DNA from 2 places in the Methylobacterium guangdongense genome. Region 2 is predicted to be linked to the other one. Evidence: riboswitches for the same ligand, from Rfam matches in the RefSeq annotation. Region 2 holds a riboswitch; the other holds the start of a gene.
What was found. Region 2 has a riboswitch for cobalamin ahead of AAHG09_RS01530 (CbtB domain-containing protein). Riboswitches for the same ligand answer to the same signal wherever they lie in the genome.

Region 1 (5,342 bases), on a different contig from region 2:
ACGCGGTGGCCGGCCAGGATCGGGCGGACCGGACGGGCAGCACCGGTCCGAAGGCCGATCCTGCCCCGGCGGGCGCGGACGAGCAGCGCCGAACCGGACCGGTCAGCGAGCGGCAGGTCAATCCCGGCAAGGCCAAGCTGATCGGGAGCGGCCGGGCCAGCTGGTATCAGCATTCGGGCAGGACCGCGAGCGGTGAGATCTACAATCCCGACACGCTGACGGCGGCGCATCACGCGTTGCCGTTCGGCACCTTGGTCAAGGTCGTCAACAAGGCCAATGGCCGATCGGTCGTCGTCCGGATCACCGACCGCACCAATGAACGCACCAAGATGAAGCGCCCTTACGCGATCGACCTGTCCCGGGCGAGCGCCCGGCGGATCGGCCTCGACGGCATCGGGCAGGTGGCCCTGTACAAGGTCGATTGACGCGGCCTCGGGCGAGCTTCGCGTGCCGCCGGGCCTCTGGGGCCGTTCCGAGGGCCGGGCCGCGGTTCAGAACCGCCCGGCGATGGTGAGCCGGACGGCCGTGGGCTCGACCGGATGGAACACCCGGTCGATCAGCCCCTCGGCGGGTTCGCCCGGCAACCGGGACACGTAGGCGTAGGTGATCTGGTCGGACTTGCTGTTCGTCAGGTTCAGCACGTCGAGGGAGACGCTGACGCCGTTCTCGAAGTTGTAGCCGACGCGGCCGTTGAACAGCGCCGTCGGGCGCGAGCGGATCGAATTGTCCTCGATCAGCGGGCGCGGGCCGAAGTAGCGGAAGCGGAGCGACCCGAACCAGCCCAGCGGCTCCCCGAAGGTGACGCCCGCCGACGCGATGGTGGTGGGGGCCTCCGGCACACGGTTGCCCACCGGGTCGATATCCGAGAAGCGGGCGTTGGTGATCGTCAGATCCCCCTCCAGCGACAGGACGGGGGTCAGCGCGTAGCGGTTGGTCCATTCCACGCCGAAGCGCCGGGTCGGGCGGCTCGGCTCCGTGGTGCCGGTGTCGCCCTGGAACAGGTTCTCGGAGGCGAAGTCGAGCCGGAACAGGGCGAGGCTCGTCTCCAGCCCCGCGATCGACCGGTTGCGCAGCCCGATCTCGTAGCCGGTGGACGGCACGAGGAAGGGCGAGCGCGTGGTGTTGAACAGCGACGACGTCGGATCGACCGTGGCGGTCACCCCGCGCACGTCGTTCGAGTGGAAGCCGCCGCCATAATTCACGTAGAGTTCGGTGTCGAACCACGGCCCGAGCGTCAGGCCGAGCTTCGGGTTGACGATCCCGTCGCGCGCCCGGCCGGAATTGGCCGGATTGTCCGAGACGACGCTCGCGGAGTAGCCGTCGGCCCGGACGCCGACGCTGGTGCGCAGCCACTCGGTCCAGCGCACGCGGGTGTCGAGATAGACGGCGCCGCTCGTCTCCAGCACCCGGTCGTCGAGCACGCCGGAGCGGTATTGCCGGCGCGTCGTGTTGAACAGGCCGACGCGGATCGAATCGGTGCGGGTCTGCACGCCGATCTCGGTTTCCATCGGGCGCCCGAACAGGTCGCCCTGGAAGATGTGCAGGGCCTCGCCGCCGCCGATGATCCGCTGGTCGAGCTGATGGAACTGGTCGCCGTTCACCGGATCGTTGAGAAAGTAGGTGAAGTCGTTGAACAGGTTGAGCTGCGAGCGGATCACGTAGGCCGAGGCCCGGGTCACGCCGGTGTCGTCGGTGCTGCTGAACCGGCCCGACAGGGAGAAGCGCGACGTGTCCCCGCCATCGGTCGGGTTCAGCGTGCCGTAGCGGCCGATCAGCCCGGAGACGACGGCGCGCTCGGGGATCTGATTGGTGGCGGTCCAGCGGGCCGCGTAGGCCATGCCGGTCACCGAGAATCCGTCGAGCGCCGTGCCCTGGCTGTAGCGGGCGACGCCGTTGATCTTGCGCAGCGCGTCCGGGACCACCCAGGGACCGTCGTAGACCTGCGCCTCGCCGGCCACCAGGAGGGTGCCCTCGGCCAGCGGCGCGGAGGCGATGCTGAGCGCGCGCTTGTAGCCGAACGACCCGATCGAGGTCAGCGCGAGGTTCCTCTGCACGCTGTCGAGGTAGTCGATCCGCACCGAGCCCGCCGAGGCGAAGTCGCCGTCCCGCACGAAGTACGGCCCCTTGTGGAACTCCACCGCGCCGACGAGTTCGGGGATCAGGAAGTTGATGTCGGCGTAGCCCTGGCCGTGGGCATGGGTGCGCATGTTGAGCGGCATCCCGTCCAGGAACAGGGCGATGTCGGTGCCGTGGTCGAGGTTGAAGCCGCGCAGGAAGAACTGGTTGGCCTTCCCCTCCCCGCTGTGCTGCGTGACGATCAGGCCCGGCACCGCCTCCAGCACCTCGCCGGGGCGGGTCACCGGTCGGTTGTTGATCTGCGCCCCGGTGAGGATCCCGGCGCTGGCCGCGTCCACGCTGAGCAGCGGGCCGCCGATTCCGGTCACGCCGCCGACGAAGCCGGCACTGGCCACCGGACCGGCGGCCGGGATCGGCGCGGCGCCTTCGGCCGTGACCGAGATCTCGTCGAGCCGCGCCTCGGCGGCCGGCTCCGGACCGCCCCGCGCCTGGGCCGAAGCGGTCGCGATCAGGGCCGCCGACGCGGCGGCGGCGAGGAGGGGCAGCGCGGTGCGCGCAGGTTGACGGAACACGTTACCTCGGGCGGCGGCAGTGGCACGTCACCGCGAACGAGGCCGCGCCGGCCGCCGCAGCGGCCGTCTTGGCATCCCCCGGAACACCCCGCCCGATGGACCTCGCGTGTGACCACGGCTGACGGCAGGTCTCCTGGCTCGCGGGTCGCCGCCCTCCCGTCGTCTTCCCGGGCGAGGCCGCCCAGTGACGTGGTGACGAGAAGGCTCACCGCTTACAGTTGCGGGGGCAGCCGCGGCTTCGGGGCGAGCCCCTCACCGCGTTCCCTTTTGATCCCCGAAGGGAACCGTCCTGTTCAGGATCGACCGGACGCTCGGTCGGCGTCAACACGCCCGGACCGGTTCTCCGCCCCTGTGATTGTGCGGCAACGTTCCGCGTCCACCCCGGATGACCGCTCCGGGCCCGCCTGCCACATCCTCGCCGCGAACGTACGGTCACGCTTGCCGAACGCCCGATCGCGGCGGGCGCCGGCCGGGAGCGGGCGGCCCGCCGGACGGCACGATGCGGCTGGAACAGCACGGAGCAGATCTGCATGCAGGGTAGCGAGCGGACGCGAATCGGTCCTGTTCTGATGGCGGCGGCCGCGGCCTGCGGCCTGGGCGCGTGCAACACGTCCACCCCGGTGCTCACGACAGGATCGATCGCCGGCCGCGCGCCGCCGATGGTCGTCAGCGAGACCGAGCGGGACTGCCTGGGCCGGGCCATGTATTTCGAATCGAACCGGAGCGATGAGGGCGGGCTGATCGCGGTCGGCACCGTGGTGATGAACCGGCTGGAAAACGCGATCTTCCCCGGCGGCATCTGCGCCGTGGTCGGCCAGCCCGGCCAGTTCGCCGCGGGGGTCCTGACCAAGCCGATGCAGGAGAAGGATCTGCAGAAGGTCGCCGACGCCGCCGACGCCGTCCTGGCGGGCGAGCGCCACCCGCAGGTCGGCAAGGCGATGTACTTCCACACCGCCGGACGGCACTACCCCTACAACAACATGCATTACGTGGCCGTCGCGGGCGGCAACGCCTTCTACGAGAAGCGCGATACCCGCGCGGGCAAGTCCGAGAGCAAGTCCGGGAGCAAGACCGAGACCAAGCCCGACACGGTCGCCCCCGTCTCCGTCCCGACCTTCGCGGCGGCCTCGCTGACGCCCGCGCCGTAGCCCGCCGCGGCGATCCGGCCCGGCACGCCGCCGGGCTCTCCCCGGGCGGATGCGCACCGGTGGATGTCGCTCGGTTCCCTCCGCTTCTGCGGGGGACGTTGAAGCAATATATAAAGCTGAGGTTGTATCCCGACATTCGATCGGGGTATGGCATCGCCATGCCAGACGACGCCGGTTTTGACCGCATGGTGAGAGCCGCCATCCGCACCCATCAACTGGTGGCTTCCCACGGCACGCCGGCGATGCAACTGCTGTCGCGGCTGCTGATGATGGAGATCGGGTTCGAGATCGCGGCGCGCCAGGACGGGGATCGCCCGGCCAACGACAATCCCGACGAGGCCGAGGATTGAGCTGCGCTCAGCCGCATCGCCCGCTTCCGGCAAGCATCCGGCTGACGAAGACCGCGTTGCCCGACAGAATCCCACCCGAAAGCCCGAATTGACGACCCGGCGCCGGGTCGAGCCGGTGGCAGGGTCCAGTGAAACTGTTGATTGAGCCGCTCAGCCGAACGTGCCGCATTTACACGGCGCGCCAACGGTCTAGCTTGCCGGTAGAAACTACCCACGAGTCACGGAGGCCGCACCGATGATGGCCGATCGGGTCGCGCTCGCCGGTGCGCTTCTCCTGCTGAGCGTCGCACCCGCGGCGGCCCAGCTGCGTCGCCCCCTGACGTGCACCGAGGAGGCCTCGGTCGGTCTCGCAACCCCCAGCCTGCCCGAGGGCGCGAAGCCGCAGAAGGCCCGCACCTTCTCACTGGTCACCAGCGGCGGCCTGCTCACCGTGATCTCGGCCGGGCGCTCGGATTACTACGAGTGCCAGCCCGCATCGCCGCGGCTGAACGAGCGTTCGCCGCGCAACACGGTCAAGTGCCAGAACGGCGTCTACTTCCTGTTGATCGATCTCAACAAGCTGAACTTCGTCGAGGCGCAGCTGAACCCGGAGGATCGGACGGAGATCAAGGTCAGTTCCGGAAGTTGTCGGGGCCTGTGATCCGGGCTGGTCCGTCGCGGCGCCCGGCCTATCGGCAGAACCGGGCCGCGGCCGGTGTCCACTGCCCGAAGCCCGTCGCCACCATGTTGGTCATCACCCGGCAGATATAGACCTTCTGGGCCGCGTTGTTGTTCGGCCCGGCGTGGTAGCGGGCCACCGCCAGGGTCCAGCTGCCCTCCCGCTGCTTCAGCTCCTTCAGGAACTGAGTCGCGTATTCGACATTCGCGTGCGGGTCGATCATGGCCTCGATCGAGCCGAACTTCCCGCCATGGTAGAGGTGGTTGATCTGCATGCAGCCGAGATCGATCAGGCGGACGCCCTTGCGGTGCGCCTCCCGGAAGTGGGCGATCACGTCCCCCGGCCCGGTCCCGAAATAGGCCTTGCCCGCGATGTTCATAGCATAGGGCTGAAGCGAGCCGCGCTTTCCCGTCTCCGTGAGACCGACGGCGTAGAGCACGCCGAGGGGCACGCCGTAGCGTGCGGAGGCGCGGCCCATCTCGGCCTCGCAGACATTCGCCGCGGCCGGGACCGCGCTACAGATAAACGCCGCCGTCGC
Region 2 (5,342 bases):
CTTCGGAGCCACGTCGGCGCTCCGCCAATCCGCATGAGCGGCACGCCGGCGCGCGACCGGCCCGCAGGGCGTGTCCGGCACCGAAGGCCATCCCCGATCCTGCCGCCGTCGCGCGATTCTCGAGAGGGTCGTTGAAGCTGCGCCGATCACGGCACCGCGTCCGCCCTCAGAGCGGCGGTATGGCTGAAATCCGGGTTGCGCTCTTCAGGAAGAGCACGTCGATCGCGCGGTCCGGCACATAATCCTTCACCACCATCTCGATCGTGGTCGGGCCGGTCCTCTTGAGAGCGCTGCCGCAGAACGAGACCATCGTGGCGGGATCGCCCTTGTCCACGATCAGCTTGAACGTGCCGATCGGCCCGGACCCGGCCGGCATGACGTAGGTGAGATACTGCTCGGAGGCCTGGAAGGACGGGCTGCCGTCGGCGCTCGCCCGCCGGTACAGGGCCTGGGCCGACCGCGCGAAGGCCGGATCCGTGCAGAACCGGTCGGCGTAGCGCGCCATCTGCCCCGGATCGAGATCCGGCGAACCGAACGACAGGCTCGGCTGGCCGCCGAGGCTCGGCGTGTAACTCTGGTGGACCGCGACCTCACGCCCGGCCGGGAAGGCCTGCCTGCGCCAGAACCGCGACTTCAGCTTCCAGAGCGGGACATCCGCGATCGTCCCGTCCCGGTGCACCTGACGATCGAGGTATCCGGCCTCGATCAGGGCGTGACGGCGCCGCTCCGAGAGCCGGCGCAGGGGCGCCGCCGTCGCCGCGACGGTCGGCATCAGGGGGATCCCCAGGCTCCGGAGCTCGTCGGTGATCGCGACCGGCTGGCCGTCGCGCACCGAAAACGCCTGCTGCTCCAGTTGCCACGGGACGGATTGGCCATCGACCGTCGCGTCGAAGGCGAGGAAATTGGCCTGCCCCGGATCGGGGATGGAATCCTCCGTCGTGGACGCGCCGTTGAGGTCGGGCATCGGGAACGTCAGGGTGGCCTCGATATCGGCGCCCGTCGGGTTGCGGAACCGATACGCGACCCGCACGCCCTGCTCGGAGAGGGTGAGTTCCTCCGCCGCCACGGTGATGGCGCTGCCCGGTTCGAGGACGAGCCCCCCCGCCTTGAGCCCGGCTTCGGCATCGCCGGCCCGGACCGGCAGGGAGGCCGCCGCGAGGAGGGCGAGGGCCAGCGACAGGGTTCTCATCACGATCACGCTTCAGGGCTCCGGGCGACCGCCGCGGCGGTGAGGATACGCCTCCCGCCGGCGGATCCCCGCCGTTTGCAACGCCGCGGATATGATTCCGCCGCGCCTCCGTTGTGCGAGAGCTGTCATGCGTCTACAACGATCGCGTGACGGTGCCCCGGCGACGGGGTGAAAAGGGAATGCGGTGAGGGGCGCAAGCCTCGAATCCGCGGCTGCCCCCGCAACTGTGAGCGGCGAGCGTCTGCCGAGGGCCACCGGAGCGATCCGGGAAGGCGGCAGGGGCGTCGAGCCGCGAGCCAGGAGACCTGCCGTCACGACAGGATCCCGCGTTGCCGCCGGTGGGGCGGCTGGAGACACAGACGCATGACCACCTCGACCCTCGCCCCCGTCGCTGCCGGCACCCGCGCGTCGGAGCGCCCGATCGCCGTGGCGCTCGCGGGCCTTCTCGGCCTCGGCCTGCTGTTCATGGTCGGCTTCTCGCCGGCGATCGCGTTCCACAACGCGGCGCACGACTTCCGGCATACCCAGAACTTCCCCTGTCACTGACGCCATCGGCGCAGGGATGATCATCCGGCTTCTGTCGGCGGCGCTCGCCGCCGGCTTCTTCGCGGCCGTCGTCGTGACGGGCCTCGAACTCACGCTGACCTCGCCCCTGATCGTGGCGGCCGAACGCTACGAGCAGGCCGAGCCCAGCCATCAGGCCACCCGCGCTCTGCCGATCGTCCTGGCGCATGCCGGCCACGATCACGCGGCGCCGGACGCCGCGCCGGAATGGCAGCCGGGCGCCAGCCTGCCGCGCATGGCGTTCACCGGATTAGCGACGCTCGTCGGCGCCGTCGGCTACGCGCTGCTGCTCGGCGCCGTGATGCTCGCCTGCGGGCGGGAGCCGACACCCGTGGTCGCCCTCGCCTTCGCGGTCGCCGGATTCGCCAGCGTCGCCCTGGCCCCGGGTCTCGGCCTGCCGCCCGAGCTGCCGGGCAGCGAGGCGGCGCCGCTGGCCGTCCGGCAGGCCTGGTGGGTGATGACCGCGGCGGCCACCGCCATGGGCCTCTACCTGATCGCGGTGCGCCGATCCCTGATCGCCATCCTGGGTGGCCTCGTGCTGCTCATCGCCCCGCACATGGTCGGCGCCCCGCAGGCGCCGGAGGGCGCGTCCGCGCTACCGGCGGCCCTGGCGGCGCAATTCGCCGCGCGCTCCCTCGCGATCAGCTTCGTGTTCTGGGTGCTGCTCGGTCTCGGGCTCGGCCGCGCGTGGCAGGTGTTCGGGCGCGAGACGGCGCGGGGGACGGCCCGTGCCTGAGACCATCCTGTACGTCTGCACCACCTGCCGCCGCGAGGGCGACGACCCGGACGGGCCCCGGGCCGGCGCCCGCCTCCTCGACGCTTTGCGGGATCGCGCGGGCGGCACGCCGGACCTGCGGGTCGAGGCGGTGGAATGCCTGTCGGTGTGCAAGCGGCCCTGCACGGTCGCCGTCGCTGCGGCCGACCGCTGGACCTACGTGTACGGCGACATGGATCCGGCCGCCTCCGCCGAGACCATCCTGGCGGGGCTCGCCGCCTATGCCGCGACGCCGGACGGCATCGTGCCCTGGCGCGAACGGCCGACCGAATTCAAGAAGGGCGTGATCGCCCGAATTCCCCCCTTCCCTGCCCCGCGCCCGCTTCCGGCCGGCACCCTGGAGGCCGCCGAATGACGATTGTCGCCAAGATCCCCTGCACGATCGTCACGGGCTTCCTCGGCGCCGGCAAGACGACGCTCGTGCGCCACGTCATCGAGAACGCCAAGGGCCGCCGCCTCGCCATCCTGGTCAACGAGTTCGGCGATGTCGGCTTCGACAAGTCGTTCCTCGCCGCCTGCGGGGTTGAGGGCTGCACCGAGGACGCGATCGTCGAGCTGCCGAACGGCTGCATCTGCTGCACGGTGGCGGACGATTTCGTGCCGGCCCTCGAGACCCTGCTCGGCCGCGCCGAGCCGCCGGAGCACATCCTGATCGAGACCTCCGGCCTCGCCCTGCCGAAGCCGCTGGTCCAGGCATTCCAATGGCCGGCGATCCGCTCGCGGGTGACGGTGGACGGGGTGGTCGCAGTGGTCGACGGCCCCGCGGTCGCCGCGGGCGTCTTCGCGGAGGATCCGGAGGCGCTGGCGGCCCAGCGCGCCGCCGACCAGTCGGTCGATCACGACAATCCGCTGGAGGAGGTGTTCGAGGACCAGCTCCTCTGTGCGGACCTCGTCGTGCTCAACAAGGCCGACCTGATCGACGCCGCCACTCGTGCGCGGGTCCGGGCCGAGGTGGAGGGGCACCTCCCCCGCGCCGTGAAGGTGGTGGAGACCGCGAAGGGCGCGATCGATCCGCGGGTGCTGCTGGGCCTCGGCGCCGCCGCCGAGGACGATCTGGAATCCCGCCCCTCCCATCACGGCGAGGGCGAGGATCACGACCACGACGATTTCGAGACGGTCGCCCTGCCGATCCGCCCGGCGGTGACGGCCGCGGATCTCGCGGCGCGTGTCGAGAAGGCGGCCGAGACCGCGGGCGTTCTGCGCATCAAGGGGTTTGCCGAAGTCGAGGGCAAGGCGATGCGCCTCGTGGTGCAGGGTGTCGGCCGCCGGGTCACCCACCATTTCGACCGGCCCTGGCGGGCGGGCGAGGCCCGCGAGGGGGCCCTCGTGGTGATCGGGCTGACGGGGTTCGACCGGAACGCGGTGGCCGCGGCGCTCGCGGGATGAGACCCGTCGCGCGCGCCGGTCCGGACATGGCCTAGGGACACGCGCGATGCATCTGGTGCGCATCGATGCCGTCTCCCTCGACGAGGGCGAGGCGGCGGTGGATCTCGGGCAGGAGCCCGGCGACTGCGTGGTGCTGTCCTTCACCGACAGCGACCTCGCCGGGATCGCGCGGGCGCACGCCGCCGAGCCGGACCTGCCGAGCCTGCGCCTCGCCAAGCTGGCGAAGCTGCGGCACCCGCTCTCGGTCGATCTCTATATCGAGCGCATCGTCGCGCACGCTAAAGTCGTGGTGATCCGCTGCCTCGGCGGCCTGGATTACTGGCGGTACGGGATCGAGCGCTGCGCCGAAGCGGCCCGGGCGCACGGGGTCGTGCTGGCGGTATTGCCGGGCGACGACCGACCCGATCCGCGGCTTTCCGCCTTCTCGACCGATCCCGCGCTGGCGGACCAGCTCGACGGCTACTTCCGCGCCGGCGGCCCCGAGAACCTGCGCCGCATGCTGCGGCTGCTCGCCGCCCGGACGGGCACCGACCTCCCGGTCGAGCCGCCCCTGCCGCTGCCCCGGGGCTTCGCATGGTGCCCGGGCTGCATCACGCCGCCCCTCGAACAGGCCTTCGCGGCTGCGAGGACCGCAGTTCCGCTTGGCGAAACAGAGGTCGAGCCCCTCGCGCTGCTGCTGGTCTACCGCTCGGCGGTGCTCGGCGGCGAGACCGCGCCGTTCGTCGCCCTGATCGCGGCCCTGCGCGCCCGCGGGATCGGCGTCCTCCCGATGGCGGTGTCGAGCCTGAAGGAGCCCGGAGCCGCCGCCGCGGTCGCGGAGGCCGTGCGCGCGCGGCGGCCCGACCTCGTCATCGCCGCCACCGCGTTCTCGGCCCGGGAGGACGGCACCGACTTCGTCCTCGACGGCGCCGATTGCCCGGTGCTCCAGGCCTTCACGGTCGGATCCCCGCAGGCGGCCTGGGAAGCCTCGGCCCGGGGCCTCGGCGCGGCCGATCTCGCCATGCAGGTGGCTTTGCCGGAATTCGACGGCCGGCTTTCGGGCTTCCCGATCTCCTTCAAGGAGGAGGCGCCCGAGATCGCGGGCTTCGCCGAGCGCCGGGCCGTGCCCTACGCGCCGGGCATCGCGGCGCTTGCCGACAGGGCCGCCGGCTGGCTGCGGCTGGCCGCCCTGCCCCGGGCCGAGCGGCGCGTCGCGATGGTCCTGTCCGATTATCCTGCCCGGGGCGGCCGCGCCGGCTTCGCGGTCGGCCTCGACACGCCGGAGAGCGCCCGGGCGATCGCCGCGGACCTCGCCGCCGCCGGTTATGCGGGATGCGACCTGCCCGAGGCCGACACGCTGATGACGGCGCTCACCGAGGGGCCGGCGACGTTCCGCGTGCCGCTCGCCGCCTACCGGACCTGGCTCGACGGCCTGCCGGAGGCGACCCG

Region 1: linked by a shared signal. The riboswitch ahead of AAHG09_RS15230 (TonB-dependent receptor) and the one ahead of AAHG09_RS01530 (CbtB domain-containing protein) in region 2 are both predicted to bind cobalamin.

Annotation. Positions count from the first base shown of each region.
Region 1 covers NZ_JBBXMX010000007.1:48,918-54,259, reverse strand. The annotation lists gene AAHG09_RS15235 (septal ring lytic transglycosylase RlpA family protein) at 1-425, shown strand, start outside; gene AAHG09_RS15230 (TonB-dependent receptor) at 492-2,648, opposite strand; cobalamin riboswitch at 2,755-2,952, opposite strand; gene AAHG09_RS15225 (cell wall hydrolase) at 3,179-3,796, shown strand; gene AAHG09_RS15220 (hypothetical protein) at 3,955-4,146, shown strand; gene AAHG09_RS15215 (hypothetical protein) at 4,382-4,786, shown strand; gene AAHG09_RS15210 (transglycosylase SLT domain-containing protein) at 4,815-5,342, opposite strand, start outside; gene AAHG09_RS15205 (flagellar hook-length control protein FliK) at 5,320-5,342, opposite strand, start outside.
Region 2 covers NZ_JBBXMX010000001.1:314,467-319,808, forward strand. The annotation lists gene AAHG09_RS01520 (protein-glutamate methylesterase/protein-glutamine glutaminase) at 1-37, shown strand, start outside; gene AAHG09_RS01525 (DUF4424 family protein) at 167-1,189, opposite strand; cobalamin riboswitch at 1,323-1,516, shown strand; gene AAHG09_RS01530 (CbtB domain-containing protein) at 1,553-1,735, shown strand; gene AAHG09_RS01535 (CbtA family protein) at 1,752-2,489, shown strand; gene AAHG09_RS01540 (DUF1636 domain-containing protein) at 2,482-2,883, shown strand; gene cobW (cobalamin biosynthesis protein CobW) at 2,880-3,914, shown strand; gene cobN (cobaltochelatase subunit CobN) at 3,961-5,342, shown strand, end outside.